Regions from separate parts of the Mesorhizobium sp. M1066 genome, predicted to be linked through region 3. Evidence: predicted binding sites of a transcription regulator. Region 3 holds the regulator's gene; each other region holds the start of a gene.

Region 1 (8,135 bases), on a different contig from region 3:
GAGGGCGCGCGCCGCCTCGGCGAGGTGGCGCTGGTGCCGCATTCCTCGCCGATCTCGGCGAGCGGGCTGTTGTTCTTCAACACGCTGTTCGACGAGAACGCCGCCTGCCATATCGCGCTCGGCCAGTGCTATTCGAAGTGCTTTGTCGACGGCGCCTCGCTCAGCCAGGACGAGATCGCGGCGCGCGGCGGCAACAAGAGCTTCATCCACATCGACTGGATGATCGGTTCGGACAAGATCGACATCGACGGTGTCCACAAGGACGGCGCCCGCGTGCCTGTCATGCGCAAGGGCGAGTGGGCCTGAGGGTTTCCAGCCAGGAGGTGTGATGGCCTTCAACATCGCGGTCAAGCGTGTCTACGAGCCACCCGCTCCCGATGACGGGCAGCGGGTTCTGGTCGACCGCATCTGGCCACGCGGCGTCAGCAAGGAACACGCCGGGCTGGCGCTGTGGTTGAAGGAGATCGCGCCGAGCGACGAGCTGCGAAAGTGGTTCGGACATGAGCCGGCGCGCTGGGTGGAGTTTCAGGAGCGGTATCGTGCTGAGCTGGACGGGAACGGCGAGGCGGTGGGTGAATTGCGAGGCTTGATCAGCCACGGCAAGGTGACGCTGCTCTATGGCGCGCATGATGAGGCGTATAACAATGCGGTGGCGCTGGCGGGGTATCTCAGCGCAAGCGCTCACAATTAGCCATCGTTAGCCAGACCTTCGTCATCCTCGGGCTTGACCCGAGGATCCATGCCGCGACCTCAGTCGAAAGGCGCAGCGGAGCAGAATCTGCACCGTTGCAACACGGATAGATCACGGCATGGATCCTATGGTCTGCGCTGCGTCGCTCCGCTCCTCGCTTCGCCATAGGATGACGAAGTGAGGTGTATGCGCTGCCCTACTTCACCACCGCCTCATAAACATCAGCCTTGAAGCCCACCAGCACCCGATCCCCAACCTCCAGCACCGGTCGCTTGATCATGGTCGGCTTGGCCAGCATCAGCGCCTTGGCCTTCTTCTCGTCCAGGCTCTGCTTGTCCTTGTCGGCCAGTTCGCGGAACGTGGTGCTACCCTTGTTGAGCAGCTTTTCCCAGCCGACTTTGCCCGCCCAGCCATCCAGCCGCTTGGCGTCCAGCCCCTCTGCCCTGAAATCGTGAAACCGGTAGGCAATTTCATGGCCCTCCAGCCAGACGCGCGCCTTCTTGACCGTGTCGCAGGTGGTGATGCCGTAGATGGTGATCGTCAAAACAGTGGCCCTTCCGATTTCGAATCTGACCGCAGATTAAGGACGCTCTGCGCGCTTTGCCAGCGCTCCCCGGCATGCCTGCGGTTTTGCTCTTGCCAACGCTAAGGAATTTCCCTAAGTGTTTTGACAGTGCCTCAGGACCAACCAATGACAAGCCTTCGGACCACAACTCCGAGCCCTCCGCCGATCGACGGCATCTTTCGCGCACTGTCCGATCCGACGCGGCGACGCGTAGTGGAGCGGCTGAACCGCAGCCCTGCCTCGGTCAGCGAGCTTGCCCAACCGTTCGACATGGCCCTGCCCTCCTTCATCGAACATCTCAAAATCCTCGAAGGTTGCGGGCTGGTGCGCTCGCAAAAGACCGGCCGGGTCAGGACCTATCAACTGGCACCCGAGCCGCTGAAGCTTGCCGAAAACTGGCTGGCCGAACAGCGCACGCTGTGGGAGCGCCGCCTCGACCAGTTCGACGCCTATGTGATGACCCTCCAGGAGACAGAAAAATGATCTATCCCCTCAAGCCGGATCCCCGACTGGACCTCGTGCTGGAGCGCGTCATCGATGCGCCGCCCGAATTGCTGTGGCGCGCCTTGACGACGCCTGAGCATGTCAAGCAATGGTTCACGCCTAGGCCTTGGATGATCACCGACTGCGAGATCGACCTCAGGCCGGCCGGTCTGTTCCGGACGCGCATGCAGTCGCCCGACGGCAATGAGGTCAACGACCGCCATTGCTGCTATCTCGAAATCGTGCCGAACGAGCGACTGGTGTGGACGGATGCACTGCTGCCGGGCTATCGGCCGTCAGGGGAGCCGTTCATCACAGCGGTCATTTCCCTGCAACCGGACGGCAAGGGCACGCGCTACACCGCCACCGCCATCCATCGCGACGAGGCGACCCGCAACAACCATGAAGAGATGGGTTTCTTCGATGGCTGGGGCACGGTGGCCGATCAGCTTGCGCAGTACGTGAAGACCATTTGAGCCTCTCACATGGCGGCCTGGGACATCGTCCCGGCCGCCATGCTTATTTTTCAACCTTCAGCGACGAGACCGAGTTCCCGCAAGCCGATGGTATTTCACGGCCTCAATAATAAAAGCGCTCTTCGGTGATCTTGCCGTTTTTGACCGTGTAGAGGCCAACTTCATCCATGGTGACACGCTCGCCGGTAGCCTTGGGCGTTATGTCGAACTTGAAGCGCACCGCGAACTGGTCTCCGTTGACGTAGGGGCCCTCGACCGAGCCGCCATGCACTTCGTTGTTCTCCTGCCACCACTGGCCCTTCTGCCTGAGCGCCTCCTTGCCATGGGAGATGGCCATCGGCCCCGCCATGGCTTCGAGACTGACTATATCATCGGCGTTGTACTTCTCGGCAGCAGCTTCGTTATCGCCCTGCTTGAGCAGCTCGGTGAAATCCTTGGCAATTTCCGCGATGGTCATTTGTATTCCTCCTGTCAGACGCACTGCAAATGGGGAACAGCTTGCTGGCCTGCCATCGTCGGGCCACGTCGTAGCTGACAAGCCATGTCAGCATGATGGTCCCGCGGACATATGACGATGATTTGGGGCGTCTACATCGCGGGCCGGGCATCGTCCTGGCCCGTCAATTGCCAACGGTAAGGCACCTCGTACCGACCTTCCTGGATGAAGCTCTGGACGAGCGCAAAATCCCGCACTGTCCAACTGATGCGGTCAATCGCCCTTTCGCGAATTTTGGGCACTCCCACTTTGTCACGAAGCAGCGTGACATGCGGTTCAATGGATTTTGTGAGAAAGAGCTTTAACGGGCTATCCGAAATCACCGCTGTGAGGTTTCGCCAGAATTCTTGCAGCGAAGGATTGCCGTCGCTGTTGCGTAAAACAAGCGCGCCACCGCCAAAAGCGCACAAACGATCAAAAGAAACGTCGAATGGTTTTGCGACAATCATCGAGCCTATGTGGTGAGCGAGTTCTACCAACCCCTCCGGCAATCCGTCATGGTCGCCGAGTCCAACAAGCGAGATGTGATTGGCAACTATTTTCCCTTTCAGCCCGAGTTCCTGCCGCCAAGTGGTTGCTTGTAAAGCGATAGGGTCGGCGATGGCGCCTTCCATCAGGTGACAGAAGAACAACCGATCAGTGCGACGACGCCTGCTCCGCTCATGCCAATTGAAAGATGTTTGACCGTTTTCGGCTGTGTTGAATGTGGGCAGTTCGTTCATGTCCTTACTCTTTTTGCGCCACCCATCTCCGCCAAGTCCGAGACTTTAGAACAAAAAGGGAACATTGCAAGCGAAATGAAGCGAGCGTTGGGGCTTTCCGGATCCGCGCCCGCGAGTTCAACGGTCGAAGAAGCCCCTGCTGAGTTGGACTGGAAGCCTACGCCCTCAACCTCGAGGAAATCGTTGATATCCCAATCGGCATATTCGCGATCATTGCCCGACTGCTTGTAGCCGCCGAACGTGCGACGTGTGCTCCGTTTTTGGATACCAATGAAACTAACCTGGTAGCACCGGGCAGTTGGCGCCGCGGCGCAGGCTGATGTGGGCCACGTCGCCGACGCTGAATTGAAAACCCTCGGCCTGGCGCGGCGCGTCGATGACGACAGGTGCGCCTTGCCCGAGTTCGGCATGCAGGCGCAGCGTGCGGCCGTGAAAGACGATGCTGTTGACGCGTGCCGGCGCCGTGCCGGCTGCGGCTTCGGTCGTCGCCAGGAGATCCTCCGGTCGCACGCCGACGGTGCGCATGGCCCCTTCGGTGGGAGCGTCGCCTGTTTCGGAAATGGCTTCCAGCGGCAGAGCGCCGGCGGCGAAACGCAGGCGATCGCCATCGCGGCCGATGAAACGCGATTGCAGCAGGTTCATCGTGCCGATGAAGCTGGCGACGAATGTGGTGGCCGGCCGATCATAGAGGGTGGCCGGCGGCGCGATCTGCTCGATGCGGCCCTTGTTCATGACGACGATGCGGTCGGAGATCGACAGCGCTTCGGTCTGGTCATGGGTGACCATGACGAAGGTGGTGCCGAGCCGCGACTGCAGCCGCTTCAATTCAACCTGCATCTGCTCGCGCAGATGCGCGTCGAGCGCCGATAGCGGCTCATCGAGCAGCAGCACGCGTGGCTCGCAGACGATGGCACGCGCCAGCGCAACACGCTGGCGCTGGCCGCCCGACAGTTCGGAGACGCGAGCGCCGATCTTGTCGGCGAGACCGACCATGTCAAGCGCTTCACCGGTGCGCCTTGCCTGTTCGGCCCCGGACAATTTTCGCAACGACAGGCCGAAGCCGACATTTTCAGCGACGTTCATGTGCGGAAACAGCGCGTAGTCCTGGAACACGGTGTTGACCGGCCGATCGAAGGGCCGCAGCGCTGTAATATCACGGCCGTCGAGCAGCACCTTGCCGCGCGACGGGCTTTCGAAACCGGCTATCACGCGCAGGCTGGTGGTCTTGCCGCAGCCCGACGGCCCAAGCAGGGTGATGAACTCGCCGCTGACAATGTCGAGATCGACGGCGTCGAGCCCGACGATGCCGCCGGGAAAGATTTTTGAAACCGTTTGCAGCCGGACGAGTGGATCAGGCGCCATCGCGAACCTCGGACGGCTTGGTGGTGTTGACCCAGAGGATCTGGCAGCGCTCGGCGCCGGGATTGCGGAAGGCATGCAAAAGCGTGCTCTTGAACGCAAAACTGTCGCCGGCCTTCAGCACATAATTTGTCGAATCCACCACCAGTTCGACTTCGCCGGCCAGCACGAAGCCGAACTCATGGCCGGCATGGGCGTAAGCTTCGGCGGTGCCGCCGCGGGCTTCCACCGTCACCAGCATGCCGGTCAGCGTCGCGCCCGGCGGTGACAGCAGCGCCTTGGCAATGCCTTCCGATTTGACCGGGATTTGCCGCCGCTTGTCGGCACGCACGCAATAGAGATCGTTGACGGCATCGTTGCCGTCGGCGATCAGCGCCGACGGCTCGATGTCGAGGGCGGCGGCGAGCGGCCAGATCACCTTGACGCGCAGCGAGGACATGCCGCGCTCGATCTGGCTCAATGCACCGATCGACACGCCGGCTTTTGCCGCAAGATCGGCCAGCGACAGGCTGCGCTCCAGCCGCAGCGCCCGCACGCGCCGGCCGACCCGCACATCGGCATCGTCCTTCGGCTTCTCAGCCGCTTCATCCAGAACATCCATCGGTCGGTCCTTGTTGCGGTCTCTGGGGCCAGCGCCTGACAAAGGCCTGCCTCGGGATTGAATTCGCACTTTTACCAGGCGTCGGCGCCGCCCCTCATCCGCCTGCCAGCCCCCTTCTCCCCGTATAGTGACGGGGAGAAGGGGGCTGGCCGCGACCTTGGCGCCTTTTTTGCGACGCAGGTGACTAGCGAAACCGGCGATGAGAGCGCCCCTCTCCCCGTCACTATACGGGGAGAGGATGCCGGCAGGCAGGTGAGGCGTAAACTTCAACAATAGTCGTCCAATCGCCCAATACAGCCGAAGCTCACCCGCCTGCCTTGACCTTTTCGAACATCTTGGCGAGGTCGTCATTCTGTTTCATCGGTCCGGTGAAGATGGTGGTCTTCAGCATCACCTCCGGATCCGACGGCAGCTGCAATTTCTCCAGCTCCTCCTTCGGCACGGTGGCAAAAGCGGAGTTCAGCGAACTGCCATAGCCATAGGCCTCGATCAGGTATTTGCCGGAGTCGGCTTCCAGCCGGCTGTTGATGAAGTCATAGGCGAGGTCGACATTCTTGGCGTCCTTGAGCATGACAAAGCCGCAGGCCCAGGTCAGCATGCCCTCCTTCGGCTTCATGAACTCGACCGGCACGCCCTGCTTCTTGAGCGAGGTGGCCGACGCGTTCCAGGTCATGGCGGCGACCAATTGGCCGCTGGCCAGCGCCTGTTCGACCGAGGTCATGTCGGTGGTGTAGTTGGAGAGCAGCGGGCGCTGTTCGCGCAGCTTCTCGGCCACCTTGTCCATTTGCTCCGGCGTCATGTCGAACGGATTGACGCCGGCGAGCAGCGCCGCCACGACAGGCGTGTCATGCACCGCGTCGATCGTCGCCATGCGGCCGGCATACTGCTTGTCCCACAGAAGGTTCCAGCTCGCTTCCGGGTTCTTCACCAGATCGGTGCGGTAAAGGATCGAGGTGTTGCCCCAGTCCCACGGCACCATCCAGACCTTGCCGTCGCCGGCCTGCAGGTCGGGCAGGTTCTTGAACACCGGGAAAATCGAATCCCAGTTCTTGATCCGCTTGGTGTCGATCGGCTGCAGCAGGCCTTCCTTGTTCCAGCGCGCCACCTTGTCATAACAGGGATGCGCGATGTCGGGGCGGAAGCCGGCCTTGACCTTGGTGAAGGCGTCATCGTCGTCACCGAAGATCGAGGCCTCGACGCCATCGGGATGCGCAGCCAGGAAGCTCTTGTTGAAATCGGGCAGTTCGTAGCCCGACCAGGTGAAATATTGCAGCTTGTCGCCGGCAAAAGCGACGGTCGACGACAGCGCCAGCGCGAACGCCGTCAATCCAGCGCAAACAGTCTTTGCAGAGATCGATTTCAGGTCGAATGCCATTGCAGTTCTCCTCTCTTGGTTTGTTTTGGTTGTGATGGATCCGCGGGCTTTGGCGCCGTGGCGGACAAGCCGCGATGGCGCAGGATTTCGGCTGCTGCAGCGATGACGAAGGACACAGCCAGGATCGACGTGCCCAGCGCCATGACCGTCGGCAGCGATTTTGGAAAACGCAGCTGGCTCCAGATGTAGAGCGGCAGCGTCGGCTCGGTGCCGGCCAGGAAGAAGACGACGATGAATTCGTCGAAGGAGATCAGGAAGGCCAGCATGAAGGCCGAAACGATGGCCGGCAGGCTGAGCGGCAGCATGACCCGCCGGAAGGTCGTCCAGTCGGAGGCGCCGAGATCGAGCGCCGCCTCGCGAATGGTTTTCGGGATGGCGGCGAAGCGGCTGCGCATGATCACCACGGTCGTCGGCAGCGCCACCAATATGTGGCCGAGAACGATGGCGATGCGCGATGGCCCCAGACCGATGAGGTTGATGAGGATCAGCAGCGATATACCGACGATGACGCCGGGGATCAGGATCGGCAGCCGGGCGATGGCGCTGATGGTGGCGGCCAGCGGCGAGCGGCCGTAGAGGTCCATGTAGGATACTGTGATGCCGCACAGCGTCGCACCCGTGGCGGCGATGGCGCCGATGACGAGGCTGTTCAACAGCGCACCGGTCAGCGCCGAATTACCGAACAAAGTCGCGTACCATTGCAAGGTAAAGCCTTGCAGGGGAAACGCTGCCTGGATCGAGTTGTTGAAGGAAAACAGCGGGATCAGCAGGACCGGCAGATAGAGAAAGACCAGATAGGCGACGACGTAGACGCCGAGCCAGCGGCCGCCTCCCTGCGTGCGTGCAGCGCTCATGTGCGGCTGCCAAATCTGCGGTCGGCGAAACGCGCGACCAGCACCACGCACAGGATGACCAGCATGACGGCGACGGAGAGTGCGGCGCCAAACGGCCAGTCATTGGCCTTGCCGAATTGCGCCTGGATCAGCGTACCGATCATCGTGCTGGCCGGACCGCCGACGAGAGCCGGCGTGACATAGTCGCCGACCGTCGGCACGAAGACGACAAGGGCTGCCGCCAGCACGCCCGGCATCGAATTGGGCAGCACGACACGGCGGAAAGAGGTGAAGGGCCGCGCGCCGAGATCGGAAGCGGCCTCGATCAGCGATTTCGGGATGGTGTCCAGCGCCACGTAGATCGGCAGGATGGCGAAAGGCGCGTAGGCGTGCGCCAGCGTGACGACGACGGCGGCCGGCGTGTTGAGAAAGGCCAATGTCGGCTCGGACCAGATTCCGCTTTCGATCAGCGCCGAGTTCAAAACGCCATTGTAGGCGAGCACGATCTTCCAGGCGAAGACGCGCAGGAGATAG
Region 2 (8,135 bases), on a different contig from region 3:
GAGGCGCTCGATGAGAGTGAGCTCTTCCTGGATGCGCTTGATCACCGAATCCGGCACACCCGCCGGATAGCGGTTGGCCGCTCCCTCCCGAGCCAGCCGCTCCAGTTCAGCCTGTGGGCCAAGACCCGATTCCGTCGGCTCATCCGGATAATTGTACTGAAGGTCGCTCAACGAAAAGGTCAATTCTTCCGCAAACCGCAAGGTCTCGGCCAATGCTTGCGGATGCCTGCGGAACAGGCGCGCCATCTCCATCGGTGGCTTCAGATGGCGCTCGGCATTGGCGGTGAGTTGCAGCCCGACCTCGGCGACGGGGGTGTTGAGGCGGATCGCGGTCAGCACGTCCTGCAGCGGGCGCCGTTCGGCGGTGTGATAGAGAACGTCGTTGGTCGCCATCAGCGGAATACCGACGCTCTCGGCAAGAGCCGCGGCCTGCTCGATGCGGAAACGGTCATTGCCGGCGTAGTCGGGCGAAACGGCCAGACGGAGATTTCTGCCGAAACGATCCTTGAGCAGCCGAAGCAAGGCGAGACCGTCCTGCGCCCCCGCCGACAGATCGGGCAGGACTGCCAGCGACATCAGATCCCCCCATTCGAGCAGGTCGCTGCGCTGGAGAAGGGTGGCGCCCTTTTCGTTCTCGTCGCGCAGATTGGCCTGGGTGAGCATGCGGCACAGATGCCCCCAGCCCTTGCGGTCCTGGGGATAGGCGAGGATGTCCGGCGTGCCGTCGCCAAAAACCAGCCGGCAGCCGGGATGATAGGAGAGTTTTTCGACCTTGGCCTGCTGCCAGGCGCGCACCACGCCGGCCACCGTGTTGCGGTCGGCAAGCCCGATCGCCGAGAAGCCCAGGAGCTTGGCCGCGACCACCAGCTCCTCCGGCTTGGAGGCGCCGCGCAGGAAGGAGAAATTCGACTGGATGCCGAACTCGGCAAAGGGAATGACGGTCAGCGCGTTCATGCGAAGACACCATGCATGAACCAGCGCGGCGGCACCTGCGTGTTGCCGTAAAGACCTTGCCGGTAAAGCCAATAGCGGCGACCATCGGCGTCCTCGATACGGAAATAGTCGCGGGTTGACGTGATCGGATCGCTCGCTGCCTCGCGCCACCATTCGGCGGCGATGCGTTCCGGCCCTTCGGCGCGCGTGACCCGGTAGAGCGCGCGCCGCCAGCGGAAGTTCAGCGGTGGTCCTTCCGGCATTTCAGTGGCCGGCACATCGATGGGTTCGGGCGAGCGGAACAGCCGGATCGGCCGTTCCGGCGGAAATATGGTTTTTGGTGCCTGCAGCCTGCCGGGCTTTGGCGGCGGCGTGGTCCGGCGTGGCGCTTCGGTGAAGGGGATCGTGGCGACGGCACGCTCCGGCAGATGGCTTTCGACCGCGACCGGCCGGAGAACCGCGCCCTCGCCGAGCCGGGCGCGGATGCGGTCGGCGAACAGCGCGATGTCGGCACCGTCGTCGGCCGTTTCGCCAGTCAGATCGGCCTGCTGCATGTCGAAGGTGGCTGCCGCCAGCACCGAAAGCCGCACCAGATCGAAGCCATAACCGGCATCGATATCCTGTTCGAGCGCGGCCAGCCGCTCATGGAACAGTTTCTGGATCAGCATGGGTTCGCGCATCGGCCGCGAGGTGCCGAGCGCGATGCGGCTGACGGCGCCGTCGACCCGAAAGAGCAGCAGCGCCAGTGTCCTGGCACCCTCGCCGCGGCGCTCGAGATCGGTTTTCAAGGTCGCCGCCAGCATGCCCACCAGCCGTTCGATGTCCTCGGTCAGGGTGACGGGTTCGGCGAGATGGCGTTCGACCGAAAGCGGCGCGACGGGAAGGCGCGGCGACACCGCTTCGTCGAGACGGCCAAGCGCCTGGTCGAGGCGCAGGAGCAGCAAGGCGCCAAAGCGGCGGGCGAGCGGCGCGCGCGGCGCCGCCATGACGGCGCCCGCCGTGCGCAGGCCGACGCTTTCCAGGCTGGCGCGGGTTGCCGGCTCGATGCGCAGTGCGGCCAGCGGCAGGGGTGCAAGCAGCGCTTCCTCCTCGCCGCCATCGACGATGCGGTCGCCGGCAAAGCGTGCCGCCGCCCAGGCCGCCCCCGGTGTCGCGGCAAGCCCGGCGCGGACGTCGAAACCCTGGTGGAAGAAGCGCGACAGGATGTCGTCCAGCATGGCGCGCTCGCCGCCGAACAGATGGGTGCAGCCGGTGACGTCGAGAAACAGGCCGTCTGTTGCGTCCAGCGCCACCAGCGGGGTGTAGCGGTCGCACCAGTCGGCAAGGCCTTCGAGCAGGCGGCGGTCGGCTTCCGGATCGGCCTCGACGATGTCGATCGACGGATGCATGGCGCGCGCATCGGCAATGCCCATGTCGCGCTTCAGGTGCAGCGCCTCAGCCCGCTCGTCGAGGGCCGAGATGCGCTGTGCGTTGCGGTCGCGATGGCTGATCACGAGCGGCGGGTGAGATGGGTGATCCGACGGCCGGGAACGCCAGGACCGCCCCAGACGCTGGCGCAGGACCCTTTCCGCCGCCAGATAGGGAAACCACAGGGACAGGATTCTTTGGCCGGTTTCTTTCCCCACCTGCTCCTTCGTCGCCCGCTCTTTCGTCGAATGCGCATTCATCGGGATTCCACTCCAGTGTGAATTGTCCAGGCAGGGCCGTGCGGCTCTTGCCGATGGTGAGGGTGAAGGCCGGGCGGCCGATCGAGCCGGCCAGCGGCCCGGCGATGGTGTCGCGCGGCACCGCCGGTGCCGACGTGACGATGAGGCGGACGGGTGCCGCCGTCGGTTCGGGCTCGGCCGCCTGCCGCAGCAGGAACACCGGGCGGCCGGCCGCTTGCGCCCTTGCATGCAGCCGGCGTGTCGCGGTCAGGTCAAGCCGCTGCGGATTGCCGCGAATTTCGAGGATGACCGCGGCGAGCGCCGTCATCCGGGCCGCCTCCTCGGCGACCCACAGCGCATCGACAAGTCTCGGTGCCTCGGAAAACAGCAATTGCTCCGGCTCGATGCCGAACGAGGCGTGAAGCCCCCTGGCATAGGGAAAGCCGGCCTCGCGAAAGATCTCCGATGTGCCGATCCACAGCACCGGCAGCCCCGGCGTCTGCTTGAGGATCAGGCTTGTGAGCGACAAAGCGAAGCCGGCGACGGCCCCGGCATCGCGGGTTTGCGTGCCATGGATTTCGCTCAGGGCGGCCTTCGGCAGGCCGCCGCTCAGGGCGGCGTCGAGGCGCTCGACGCCAATAGGCAGGAACGCATCCGGCAACGCCGCGGCAATGCCACGCCGGACGATTGTGAGATCGGTGTTGACGTCGGCATCAAAGGGCGCGGCGGCCGGCGCAGCCAAGCGCTCGGGCAGCGTTCCCTCGATTTTCGCGATCTGGCGGCGCAGGGCAAAAACAGTCTCCCGCGCCACGGCGGTCATCGCCATGACGGTCAGCTTCCACTCACATTGTTCCTGTTATGTTCCCTAAGATTCCAGAGCCCATCCCAAGAGTCAAGCAGACTCATGGGGAATTTATTCCTCTCGGCATGGATGGCGCAGGCGCATCGGCCCGTGTCATTTGCCGATTACGGTGCGAAAGCCTATATGCCGGGATCAAAGGACAAAGCATGGCCCGCATCTACAAGACCCGCACCTGGCACGACGAACTCTCGCCCTCGATGGACGAAATGGAGTTCCTGGCGCTGGAGGCGTACGCCCATCTGCCGGAGGATTTTCGCAAGCTGACCGGCGAGATCGTTATCCAGATCGCCGAATTCCCGACCGACGAGATCATGGACGATCTGTCGCTAGAAACGCCGTTCGACCTGCTCGGTCTGTTCGAGGGACGCGGCATCGCCGAGCGCTGGAATCCGCAGACCGGCGAAGGCCCAAACCGCATCACGCTCTACCGCCGCGCCATCCTCGACTACTGGTCCGAGAACGAGGAGACGCTGGGCGACATCGTCACCCACGTGCTGATCCACGAGATCGGCCACCATTTCGGCCTGTCGGACGATGATATGGAGAAGATCGAAGAGGCGGCGGAGTAGCCCCACACCTTCGTCATCCTAGGGCGGAGCAAGGAGCGGAGCGAAGCAGCGCAGACCCTAGGATCCATGCCGTGATGTTGGTACAGGGCTCTGGCGGTGCCGTACTGAAAGCTTAACATCGGTTTCGGTGAAAACAGGCCCTAATCCTGATCTGGTATGCCCCTCGGCGAAGGTCACGGCATGGATCCTAGGGTCTCCGCAGTCGCTTTGCGACTGCTGCGCCCTAGGATGACGAAGGGAGGCGTGACGATGGAACGTCAGAGCTTTGAAAACGTGTGGGACGCGCTGGAAGATACTCCGGCCGAGACCGCCAACATGACCATGCGCTCCAATTTGCTGATCGCGATTGAACAGCGGGTGCGGAGCTGGAAAATTACCCAGGCCGAAGCAGCCGAGCGGCTCGGAATCACGCCGCCGCGCCTTAGCGACCTCTTGCGGGGCAGGATCGCGAATTTCAGCCTGGACACGTTGATCAACCTTGCCACACAGGCGGGACTTACAGTGCGCCTTGATATTGCCGAGGCTGCCTAATCCGCATGCAAGGCGCTGTCCTCTACCAGTCGCTGAGCTTGGTGTCGGGCCCGTATTCCTGACCGTCGATATCCTTCACCACCGCCTGGCCGCAGCGCATCGTCTTGGCTTTCTTGTCGTAGGCATAGGTCGGCGAGCCGAACAGGTGCCAGCCTTTGTTCAGCGCCGCCGTCACCTTGTGGCAGAAACTGGCATCGTCCGGAGCGGACAGAAAGCGGTAGAGTTTCATTGTTCAATTCCTGTCGTGAATAGCCATAGCCCGCTTACATCCATCGAGCATTTATGACCCGATGGCGGCTGCCTTCGCCAGCAGTTTTTCGGCCTGCGCCAGGTGCAGCCGCTCGACCATCCTGCCGTTCAGCGCGATCACGCCCTTACCGGCATTTTCCGGCAGCGCGAAAGCATCCTTGACCAGGCGCGCCTCGGCTACTGCTTCCTTGGACGGTGCGAAGGCGCGATTCGCCGCCTCGATCTGGGCCGGGTGGATAAGACTTTTGCCGTCGAACCCCATGGCGGCCGCCTCGGTGCATTCATGAGCGAAGGCTTCGAGGTCGCGAAAATCGTTCGAGACGCCGTCGAGTATATCGATGCCGCCGGCGCGCGCGGCCAGCACCATCTGCATCAGCCATGGCACGAGGTAGCGTCGATCAGGCGTTGCCAGAATGCCGGTCTCCTTGACCAGATCATTCGTTCCGGCAACGAAACAATTTAGCCGAGAGGCCGGATCACGGCCAAGCTCGGCGTTGGCGCCGATGTTGAGCAGCGCCTTGGGCGTCTCGATCATCGCCCATAATTTCACGCTGTCGGGAGCAAAATTGTCGTCGAGCACATCGCCGGCCTCGAGCAGGTCGCGCGGCGTGTCGACCTTGGGTAGAAGGATGCCGTCGGGTTCGCAGCTTGCGGCAGCCAGCAGGTCGTCGGCGCCCCATTCGCTTGATATCGCATTGATGCGGACGATCATCTCGCAGCGGCGGTCGGGATGGCCAGCGAAAATCCCGGCCAGTTTTTCGCGGGCAGTGATCTTGTCGGCCGGGGCGACGGCATCCTCCAGGTCGATGATGACAGTGTCGCAGGAAAGCTGCGCGATCTTGGCCAAGGCCTTGTCGTTGGAGGCCGGGATGTAAAGCACCGAGCGGCGCGGGCGGTAGGTATCTGTCATGCCTGATCTATGCCGCGTGCGGGCGGATGAGGCAAGCGCCCGACTTGTACCTGAGGCGAGCCATCGCGAAAGCTGGTGCTGCCCCTTGCCTATCCGTCCTCTGCAGCAGTTGCGGAAGAGGCCCTTCCTCTCCCCCGTCGATCGGGGGAGAGGTGTCGAGCGAAGCTCGACGGAGTGGGGGTCGACCCTTAGGCGCAAGGCGATGCGATGCTTGCGCCTTCCTAGTGTCCGTTCACGGCGGTCGCCAGGTGGTTCCCCCACTCCGTCTCGGCTTCGCCGAGCCACCTCTCCCCCCTCCGGAGGGAGAGGAAGGAGCCTGGCGGGGGCAGCGCCAACGCCCGGAAAGGACGGCGGACAGCCCACTCAGGCGCAGGTCCTGCACGAAAACTGCACAGCCTTGCGGAAAACCTCCTCGCATCCGCCCCACCCTTTCCCCGCTTGTCTGACAAACAAAGCGGCATGCAAAAGAGAGCAAAACCCCGTCTGCCTCACCGGCTGCGCAGCGAAGGCTGGTGGCTGGCCGATCCGACGCGCGCGAACGCCACGGCGATCCTCATTCCCTTTGTCCGCAGAACCCCGCCGGCAATCCGGCCGGACGCCATCAGGAAGGCCAGGTCATGATATCCTTCTTCACCGCCGCGCCAGGCTATTGCAGCCGCTTCGGTGTTGCCATCCTGCTGGCAGCACTTGCGGATTTCCTGTTCTACGGCCAGCCCGCCGGGATCACGGTTTTCCTGTTCGCCCTGCTGATTGCCGCCGCGGTTGTCGCCGTGCATCCGGCGGCTTTCAGCGACGGTCGGGTCTGGCTCAAGCCCATCGCCTTGCTTGTCGCGCTGCTGCCGCTGGCTGAAAACGTCAGCACCCTGTCGGTTTCGATCGCGCTGGCGGCGCTGACCGTTTTTGCGCTTTCGCTGAGCGGGCGGCTGCGGCACAGCATCGCGCGTATTGCCGGCCAGATCGCGCTGTTCGGGCTGGCGGCGCCGTTCCGCTTCGCCAATGATTTCATCCGCTGGCGCAAGACGGCGCGCCGGTTCGGCCGACGGCGCATCCGGCTGGCGGCGATCGCTGTCTGGGTGATGCCGCTGACGCTGGGCGCGGTCTTCCTGGCGCTGTTCGGCGCCGCCAACCCGGTGATCGACTACTGGCTGTCGCTGATCGACCTCGTGAGGCTGCTCGATCTTATCCAGCTGGCGCGGATTGCCTTCTGGCTGTTCGTGCTAGCTGCTGTCTGGGCTTTTCTGCGGCCGCGCCTGCCGCGCCTGGTTCGTCGCAGCCCGCACGCGGCGCCGGCCGTCAGCGCTCAAGCCGACAAAACCGGCACCACCATCGAAGACATCCTGTTCGGCAAGGCCGCCATCCTGCGCGCCCTGGTCATCTTCAACGTCCTGTTTGCGCTGCAGACGGCGCTCGACGCCACCTATCTGTGGGGCGGGGCGGCCCTTCCCGACGGGCTGAGCTACGCGGCCTACGCGCATCGTGGCGCCTATCCCCTGATCGTCACCGCGCTGCTTGCCGCCGGCTTCGTGCTGGCGGCGCTGCGACCGGGCAGCGAGACATCGGCCGATCCGCTCATCCGCCGGCTGGTCTATGCCTGGGTGGCGCAGAACATCATGCTGGTCATTTCGTCGATCCTGCGGCTCCACCTCTATGTCGGCATCTATGCATTGACCTACTGGCGCGTCGCCGCCTTTGTCTGGATGGGGCTGGTCGCATCGGGGCTTGCCCTGATTATCGCCCGCATAGCACTGGGAAAATCCAACGAATGGCTGCTGTCCGCCAATCTTCTGACGTTATCTCTGACGCTTTATGCCGGCTGTTTCATCAATTTTGCAGCGACGATCGCCAACTACAATGTCGACCATTCCCTCGAAATGACCGGCCAGGGCATTCCCCTAGACGCCTGGTATCTTCACTCGCTCGGTCCGGGCGCGTTTCCCCCACTCGATCGGTTCCTCGAGCAGCAGGGCAAGACGGCGGCCGCCGGCACTGTCCGCGAACTGGCTGGCGTGCGCGGCAGCGACGAAATCTGGTATCGAACTATCCAGCAGAACTGGCGGGCCTGGAGCTTTCGCGACTGGCGGCTGCTTCGATATCTCGACACCAAGGGGCCGTTCGTGATTCCCTCCGCTATCGAACCTTCCATGCCGGGCCGCTGATCCATGCCGCATCACATCCTCGTCGCCGACGATGACCCGCACATCCGCGAAGTGATCTGCTTTGCGCTGGAAAAGGCCGGCATGAAAACGACAGGGGTGGCCGACGGTGCCGCCGCCCTGCAAGCGATCGGACGCCGGGCGCCGGATCTTGTCGTGCTCGACATCGGCATGCCGGAGATGGACGGGCTGGAGGTCTGCCGGCGGCTGCGGCACACATCCGATGTGCCGGTGCTGTTCCTGTCCGCGCGCGACGAGGAGATCGACCGCATCCTCGGGCTC
Region 3 (8,135 bases):
AATGCTCGAGGTCGTGCTGTTCCCGGAGCTGTGGACGGTCCGCACCCGGCTCTGACGTCGAAATGAAAACAGGCACACCGAGGGGACGCGCTGTGGCGGAAAACCCTTCGCGAACAACCGGGGACTGACCGACCATGAGTGGAATTCCTGATCTCGCCGCAGTCGAAGCGATGGATGCCACGGATCCGCTGCGGGCCATGCGCGACCGTTTCATTCTGCCGGAGGGGATGATCTATCTCGACGGCAATTCACTGGGGGCAGCGTCTCATGCCGTTTTCAGCGAGCTGCAGCAGGCGGCGACCCAAGAATGGGCCCAGGATCTCATCCGAGCTTGGAACACGGCCGGATGGTTCGAGATGCCAATCGAACTCGGCGACCAGCTCGGACGCCTGATAGGAGCCGCGGCCGGCCAGACCGTTGTCTGCGACACGACATCGACCAACATCTACAAGGTGCTGCACGCGGCGCTGGAGATGCGGCCCGGCCGGTCGGCCATCGTCGCCGAAGGTGACAGTTTTCCCACCGACCTGTACATCGCCGAAGGCGTGGCCTCGACCCGGGATGGCGTCCTGCTGCGCCTCGCGGGTGTCGACGCGCCGACCATCGAAGAGCTGATCGACGAAAACGTCGCGGTGGTGCTGGTCAATCACGTCAATTACAAATCGGGTGAACTGCGCGACATGGCGGCGCTGACGCGCAAAGCTCATGCGGCCGGAGCGCTGATCGTCTGGGATCTTTGCCACACCGCCGGCGCCCTGCCCGTCGAGCTCGATCACGCAAATGCCGATTTCGCCATCGGCTGCACCTACAAGTACCTCAACGGCGGTCCGGGCGCACCGGCCTTCATCTATGCCGCGCAGCGCCACCACGGCGATATCAGCCAGCCGCTCAGCGGCTGGTGGGGCCATGCGCGGCCCTTTGCCTTCGAACGGGGTTATGTTGCCGGCACCGGCATCCGCCGCTTTCTGTGCGGCACCCAGCCTGTCCTGTCGATGCGGGCGCTCAAAGGCGCGCTTGCCATCTGGAGCGACGTCGACATGGCGGCATTGCGGAAGAAGAGCGTCGCACTGACAGAACTGTTCATCCAGCTCGTCGAAGCCAAGTGCGGCGCCTACGGTCTCACGCTGGAGACCACCCGCGACGCGACCAGGCGTGGCAGCCAGGTGTCGTTCCTTCACGACCATGGCTATCAAATCATGCGGGCGCTGATCGAGCGCGGGGTGATCGGTGACTTCCGTGCGCCATCGACCATCCGTTTCGGCTTCACGCCGCTGTATGTCGGCTACAAGGATGTGTGGCTGGCGGTTGAGGTGCTGGAGGATATTCTGCGCACGGGCGCATGGAAGGACCAGCGTTTCGCGGTCAAAGAAGCCGTTACCTGACGCAACGATCCCCGCGATCCGCCGCCGCCGCCCTCACTGCCTGGCAGATGACGGAGGGCTGAATTTCCAGCCACAAATGCCAACAGACGTTGGCGTTTTGGCTCCGTTTCGTTCACGGCAAACGAACGTCCCGAAGATTTATATCGTCCTTTGTGGAGGTCGATAGATTGATAATGCCAATCCTTGGGTCGAGGATGAGCCACAGGTCATTAACCATAATAATTTCAATGTGAGCAGGCGCATCGCCGTGCCTGGCGCTTGTTGATCGCGACCCGCTGGCAAGCGCCAAATAATTTCAGCAGCCTTAACAAATTCATTAAACTTTAAACGGTTGCAGAACACAACTGGAACAGATAGGGTTTGTTCTGGGTTTGTTTTTCGATTCTGGTTTCAGGTAACCTGGGGGCCGCCATGCTGACGCGCAAGCAACATGAACTGCTGATGTTCATCCATGAACGCCTGAAGGAGAGCGGCATTCCGCCATCCTTCGACGAGATGAAGGAGGCGCTTGACCTTGCCTCCAAATCCGGGATTCATCGGCTGATCACCGCACTTGAGGAGCGCGGCTTTATTCGCCGGTTGCCCAACCGGGCACGCGCGCTGGAAGTGCTGCGATTGCCGGACTCGATCGCGCCCGGCCTCAACGCGGCAAAGAAGTTTTCGCCAAGCGTCATCCAGGGCAGTCTCGGTCAGGGTGGTGCCCTTGGCCGGCAGATCAAGCCGGCGCCTTCGCGGATGCCCTCGCCCGGCAATGATGACGATGCGGTCTCCGCCGTGTCGATCCCGGTCATGGGCCGTATCGCCGCCGGTGTGCCGATCGATGCCATCCAGCATCAGACGCATTCGATCTCGGTGCCGCCGGACATGATCATGGGCGGCGCCCACTATGCGCTGGAGGTCAAGGGCGACTCGATGATCGAGGCCGGTATCTTCGACGGCGACACCGTCATCATCCGCAATGCCGACACGGCGAGCCCCGGCGAGATCATCGTGGCGCTGGTCGATGAAGAGGAAGCGACGCTGAAGCGGTTCCGCCGCAAGGGCGCTTCGATTGCTCTCGAAGCCGCCAATCCGGCCTATGAAACCCGTATTTTCGGCCCGGACAGGGTCAAGGTGCAAGGCAAGCTCGTCGGCCTGATCCGCCGCTACTGAGCCGGCTGCGGGTTGGCCGCTGGCTTCTCCGGTTTCTTGAAGGGTGCCAGCCCCCTCGCCTCACGAGAGTATTTGCGTTGCGTGTGCCAGGGCCGATATGGGCTGTCCACCGCGAAGCTGATCGTCGCTGGCGTGGTCGCCGATTGGCGATCGAAGAAGACCGCGGCACTGCCTTTGCGAGCCAGTTGCCGCTTGGTGATGACGAGAACCAGCGGATTGTGACAGGCGTCATACGCGGTGGCGTCATTGATGACGATCAACTCGGCGAAGCCGCAGGCTTTCCAGGCGTCCTTGCGGTCCTCGACATAGGCAATGATCGCACCGGACATGTGCCTGGCCACGCAAACGCCTGAGGAGCAATAGAACGGCGATCCCAGCGGCAGATCAACGGCATCCGCGACATCGAATTGCCCATCGCTGTTGTCGAACACCTCTGGCACGACGATGGTTTCTGATGTCAGGGCGCGTTTCCAGTTATCGACGGTGAATTCGTTCGGCCGTTCCCGGCTGACGGCAAGCTCGCCGCCACCGATCGGCAACGCCACCAGCCGGGCGTCTTCCGAGATCAGCACATCCGGCGTGCGCGTATCCGAGACCGTCAGCAGGCCGGCAAGCGCGAAGGGCAGAGCAGCGAGCCGCAGCCAAGTTGTCGCCATCGTCGCGATGACCAAAGCAATCGCCACCAGCAGGACCGACTGTTGCGAAATCAGCCCGACCCCATCGACAGGCGAACGCTCGGAGATCCAGCCGGATATGGCGATCATCATCGTCAGGCCCTTACCCATCAGGTAGAGAGCCGGCCAATCCAATCCGAAAGGCATCAGCAGCGCGCTGGCGACGGCCAGGAACATGACGACGGTGACGATCGGCATAACCGCGAGATTGGCAAACAGGCTAAGCGGCGAGACACGCTGAAAATGCCAGATGGCAAACAGCGTCGTCGCGCTTCCGGCGATGATCGAGGTCATGGCAAGGCCGGTTGCCGCCAGCAGGAATTTTCGCGTCAGGAAACCTGGCATGGATCGCTTTGGCGGCGGCGGTCTTGCTTTTCCCGCGCGGTGATCGGCCCAGCCGGCATAGGCGCCGACCAGAGCCGCGGTCGCGGCGAACGACATCTGAAAACTCGGGCCGACCACCTCATGCGGCGACACCACGATGACGGCGATCGCCGAGATCGCCAGATTGCGCATGGTGAGTGCTGCTCGATCGAACAGCACGGCAATCAGCATCACCGCCAGCATGATGAAGCTGCGCTCGGCGGCAACGACGACTCCCGAGATGATGAGATAGGCCGCGATCGAGAACAGTGCGGCGGCGGCGGCATACTTCTTGACCGGGCGACGCGCGGAAAAGTCGGGAAACAAGGCGAAGGCGCCGCGCAGCAAACCCATGATGGTGCCGGCGACCAGAGCCATGTGCAGTCCCGAAATGGAGATGATGTGATAGATGCCGGTACGTCGCATCGCCTCATTGATGTCATCGGGAATGCCGGCGCGCACGCCGACGATCAGCGCCGCGGCGATCTCGCCTTCGGCGCCGCCGACGCTCGCCCTGATATGGTCGGCGATGCCTTCACGGGCATTTTCCACGCTAGAGGAAATTCGGGCCGGCAGCGGCATGTCGCCGTCATCGTTGACGACAAGCTTTGGATTGCCGAGAAAGAACCCGCTGCCACCGATGCCGGCAAAATAGCTGTCGAAGGAGAAGTCATAGCTGTCCGGCCGCACCGGTCCGGTCGGCGGCAAGAGCTTGGCATATCCGGTGATGAGGGAGCCGGCGGTCACGTCAGCCGGGATCTTGCGTGCCGAAAGCCGCACCCGTTCCGGCGCATAGCGCAGTTTCGGTCTTGCGGTCGATGTCACGTCGATGGTCAGCCGGATGCGGCCGGTTTCCATCCGGTCGAGCGAGACGACGCGGCCGGTCACCTGCGTCGAGATTTCCGAGCCCAACATTTGTGTGCCCGCACGCCACGTCTCGACCTTGGCAGCAAGCAGTCCTAGGGCGCACAAAAGTGCCGCCATGAAACACAGATGGGTCTTTGGCCATGAGCGCGAGACCAGCGCACAGACCCCCGTCAGAATGACAACCGCGACAGGTCTCGCAAAGTCGGGCTCGGCCGTCAGCGAAAAATAGCCGATCGCTCCGATCGCCAGACAGACCGGCACCAGCAGGAAGGCTACGCCCCGATCGAGTTCCAGGCTCGCCGCCATGTTCACGCTGTGGCGCAGGCGAGGCAGTGATGTCAGGCCGATCTGCCGGCGCACGCGCACGATCCTGCCGGTTTCGGCAACAGGAACAGAGGCGGCGACATCCGCTTGCAAGGGCGCCTTGCCGGGATCCGGCACGAGGGGTGACGGCGGCGGCAACGAGGCTGGCAGAGGCGCAAACAGGGACCGTTCGCTGACGCCAATGGCAGCGTCCTCGCCCTGATCCGAGCCCCAGCCTCGTCCAGCCATCAGGTCTGCCCCTTGCGCCCTCGACACCCTATGCTACATGAACGCCGGGCGCGCGAAAGTCCGCGCAACCGCACCCCGCTTCAGATGGTTTCCGAGAGTTCCATGTCCGACAAGGTCGTCACCCGTTTTGCCCCCTCGCCCACCGGCTATCTGCACATAGGCGGCGCGCGCACGGCGCTGTTCAACTGGCTGTATGCAAAGCACACTGGCGGCACGATGCTGCTGCGCATCGAAGACACCGACCGTGAACGCTCCAATGAAGCCGCGACGGCTGCCATCCTCGACGGGCTTTCCTGGCTTGGCCTGAGCTGGGACGGCGAGCCGGTGTCACAGTTCGAGCGTGCGCCGCGCCACCGCGAGGTGGCCGAGGAACTCGTACGCATGGGCAAGGCCTATTATTGCTACGCCACGCCAGCCGAATTGGAGGCAATGCGCGAGGCCGCCAGAGCCAAGGGGCTGCCACCCCGCTATGACGGCCGCTGGCGCGACCGCGACCCCTCAGAGGCGCCCGCAGGCGCCAAGGGCGCCATCCGCATCAAGGCGCCGACCGAAGGCGAGACCATCGTCCATGACCGTGTCCAGGGCGACGTGCGCTTTCCCAACAAGGATCTCGACGACTTCATCATCCTGCGTTCGGACGGCAATCCCACTTACATGCATGCCGTCGTCGTCGACGATCATGACATGGCCGTCACCCACATCATTCGTGGCGATGATCATCTGACCAATGCCGCCCGCCAGACCGTCATCTACAACGCCATGGGCTGGGACGTGCCGTCCATGTCGCATATCCCGCTGATCCACGGCGCCGATGGCGCCAAGCTGTCGAAGCGGCATGGCGCGCTTGGCGTCGAGGCCTATCGCGCCATGGGCTACCTGCCGGAGGCGCTGCTCAACTACCTGGCGCGCCTCGGCTGGAGCCATGGCGACGACGAGATCATGTCGATCAAGGATATGATCTCATGGTTCGATATCGGCGACGTCAACAAGGGCGCGGCGCGCTTCGACTTCGCCAAGCTGGAGGCGATCAACGGCGCGCATATGCGCCGCATGAGCGATGCCGAACTGTTCGACATCTTCATCGCCACCCTGCCCTATCTCGAAGGTGGCCCGGCGATCGCCGCGCGCCTGAACGAGAGCACCAAGGCGCAGTTGCTGGCAGCGCTTCCGGGCCTGAAGGAGCGCGCCAAGACGCTGGTCGAGCTCGTCGACGGCGCAGCCTTCCTGTTTGCCACGCGACCGCTGCCGATCGACGACAAGGCGGCCCTTCTGCTCACCGACGATGCTCGCAAGATCCTGCGCAGTGCTCACGAAGCTTTGAACGGGCTTGCGAGTGACTGGACAGCCGCCTCGGCGGAGGCGGCGATCCGCGAGGTGGCAGCGGCCGGCAGTCACAAGCTCGGCGCGGTGGCCCAGCCTTTGCGCGCTGCGTTGACCGGCAAAAGCACCTCGCCGGGCGTGTTCGATGTGCTCGCCGTGCTCGGCCGCGAGGAAAGCCTGGCGCGCATCTCAGATCAAATCGATTAGGAGCAAACTGGCCCAAGAAGATTGGCATTGAAAGGCGGGTTTCGCAGTGCAACATTAGGCCTTGGCCCAATCTGGCACGCACCTCCTGAAATGCGGTGGCGAATACGCGCATTGCGGTGATTTTCGACGTGTCGCTCTGCAGAATTTTGCCTTTGCCGGCATGAGGAAACAAGAAGGAGTTTGCAATGACCGAAGCTGCGAAAAAAATGGATTTGGGCGGCAAGACCCAGGAGGCCACGGCAACGCTTGCATTCGCCGGCAAGACCCATGAATTCAAGGTGCGAAGTGGTTCGGTCGGGCCTGATGTCATCGACATCGCCTCGCTCTACTCAACCACCGGCGCTTTCACCTACGATCCCGGCTTCACCTCGACGGCAAGCTGCGAGTCCGAAATCACCTTCATCGACGGCGACGCCGGCATCCTCCTCCACCGCGGCTATCCGATCGACCAGTTGGCCGAACATGGCGACTTCCTCGAGGTCTGCTATCTCCTGCTCTACGGTGAATTGCCGACCAAGGCGCAGAAGGACGACTTCGACTACCGCGTGACGCGCCACACCATGGTGCATGAGCAGATGTCGCGCTTTTTCACCGGCTTCCGCCGCGACGCGCATCCGATGGCGGTGATGTGCGGCGTGGTCGGCGCGCTGTCGGCCTTCTACCACGACTCCACCGACATCTCCGACCCCTACCAGCGCATGGTTGCCTCCATGCGGCTGATCGCCAAGATGCCGACGATCGCGGCGATGGCCTACAAATACCACATCGGCCAGCCGTTCATTTACCCGAAGAACGAGCTCAACTTCGCCGCCAACTTCCTGCACATGTGCTTTGCCGTGCCGTGCGAGGAATACAAGATCAACCCGGTGCTGGCGCGCGCCATGGAGCGCATCTTCATTTTGCACGCCGACCACGAGCAGAACGCCTCGACCTCGACCGTTCGTCTCGCCGGCTCGTCGGGCGCCAACCCGTTCGCGTGCATCGCCGCCGGCATTGCTTGCCTGTGGGGACCGGCGCATGGCGGCGCCAATGAAGCGGCGCTCAACATGCTTGGCGAGATCGGCCATGTCGATCACATCCCCGAATTCATCGCCCGCGCCAAGGACAAGGACGACCCGTTCCGCTTGATGGGCTTTGGCCACCGCGTCTATAAGAACTACGATCCGCGCGCCAAGATCATGCAGAAGACGGCACATGAGGTTCTGGGCGAGCTCGGCATCAAGGACGATCCGCTGCTCGACATCGCCATGGAGCTGGAAAAGATCGCGCTGACCGATTCCTATTTCATCGAGAAGAAGCTCTACCCGAATGTCGACTTCTATTCCGGCATCACGCTGAAGGCGCTGGGCTTCCCCACCACCATGTTCACCGTGCTGTTCGCGGTCGCCCGCACCGTCGGCTGGATCGCGCAGTGGAAAGAGATGATCGAGGATCCGCGCCAGAAGATCGGCCGCCCGCGTCAGCTCTATACCGGCGCACCCGAGCGCGACTACGTGCCGATCGCCAAGCGGTGAATTGGGAGTAGGGATTGGGCAGTAGGCAGTAGGCACGGTCAACTTCCCTACTCCCTACTGACTATTCCCTCTCTTGATATACCGCATCACCACCTGCGCGGCGA

Evidence for each region. The regulator LexA, encoded in region 3, represses DNA repair genes until DNA is damaged. The targets are predictions, from matches to a motif close to TGTTCNNNNTGTGTTCNG.
Region 1: NKH52_RS12775 (2'-5' RNA ligase family protein) is a predicted target of LexA. The motif match lies at 3,480-3,497, and genes of this name have one in related genera.
Region 2: NKH52_RS26300 (ImuA family protein) is a predicted target of LexA. The motif match lies at 3,428-3,445, and genes of this name have one in related genera.

The regions. Positions count from the first base shown of each region.
Region 1 covers NZ_JAMYMR010000007.1:103,044-111,178, reverse strand. Annotated here, with positions in the region: gene NKH52_RS12805 (aminopeptidase) at 1-306, shown strand, start outside; gene NKH52_RS12800 (DUF488 domain-containing protein) at 329-691, shown strand; gene NKH52_RS12795 (ArsC family reductase) at 888-1,235, opposite strand; gene NKH52_RS12790 (ArsR/SmtB family transcription factor) at 1,383-1,739, shown strand; gene NKH52_RS12785 (SRPBCC family protein) at 1,736-2,215, shown strand; gene NKH52_RS12780 (nuclear transport factor 2 family protein) at 2,319-2,672, opposite strand; gene NKH52_RS12775 (2'-5' RNA ligase family protein) at 2,804-3,433, opposite strand; gene NKH52_RS12770 (ABC transporter ATP-binding protein) at 3,710-4,795, opposite strand; gene NKH52_RS12765 (cupin domain-containing protein) at 4,785-5,393, opposite strand; gene NKH52_RS12760 (ABC transporter substrate-binding protein) at 5,698-6,768, opposite strand; gene NKH52_RS12755 (ABC transporter permease) at 6,753-7,622, opposite strand; gene NKH52_RS12750 (ABC transporter permease) at 7,619-8,135, opposite strand, start outside.
Region 2 covers NZ_JAMYMR010000028.1:64,376-72,510, forward strand. Annotated here, with positions in the region: gene NKH52_RS26290 (error-prone DNA polymerase) at 1-954, opposite strand, end outside; gene NKH52_RS26295 (DUF6504 family protein) at 951-2,426, opposite strand; gene NKH52_RS26300 (ImuA family protein) at 2,368-3,405, opposite strand; gene NKH52_RS26305 (metallopeptidase family protein) at 3,588-4,010, shown strand; gene NKH52_RS26310 (helix-turn-helix domain-containing protein) at 4,260-4,541, shown strand; gene NKH52_RS26315 (DUF1737 domain-containing protein) at 4,564-4,770, opposite strand; gene NKH52_RS26320 (HpcH/HpaI aldolase/citrate lyase family protein) at 4,822-5,700, opposite strand; gene NKH52_RS26325 (DUF4153 domain-containing protein) at 6,318-7,856, shown strand; gene NKH52_RS26330 (response regulator transcription factor) at 7,860-8,135, shown strand, end outside.
Region 3 covers NZ_JAMYMR010000003.1:308,031-316,165, forward strand. Annotated here, with positions in the region: gene kynA (tryptophan 2,3-dioxygenase) at 1-55, shown strand, start outside; gene kynU (kynureninase) at 135-1,382, shown strand; gene lexA (transcriptional repressor LexA) at 1,794-2,534, shown strand; gene NKH52_RS07260 (ComEC/Rec2 family competence protein) at 2,528-4,990, opposite strand; gene gltX (glutamate--tRNA ligase) at 5,093-6,517, shown strand; gene gltA (citrate synthase) at 6,703-8,031, shown strand; gene lpxB (lipid-A-disaccharide synthase) at 8,086-8,135, opposite strand, start outside.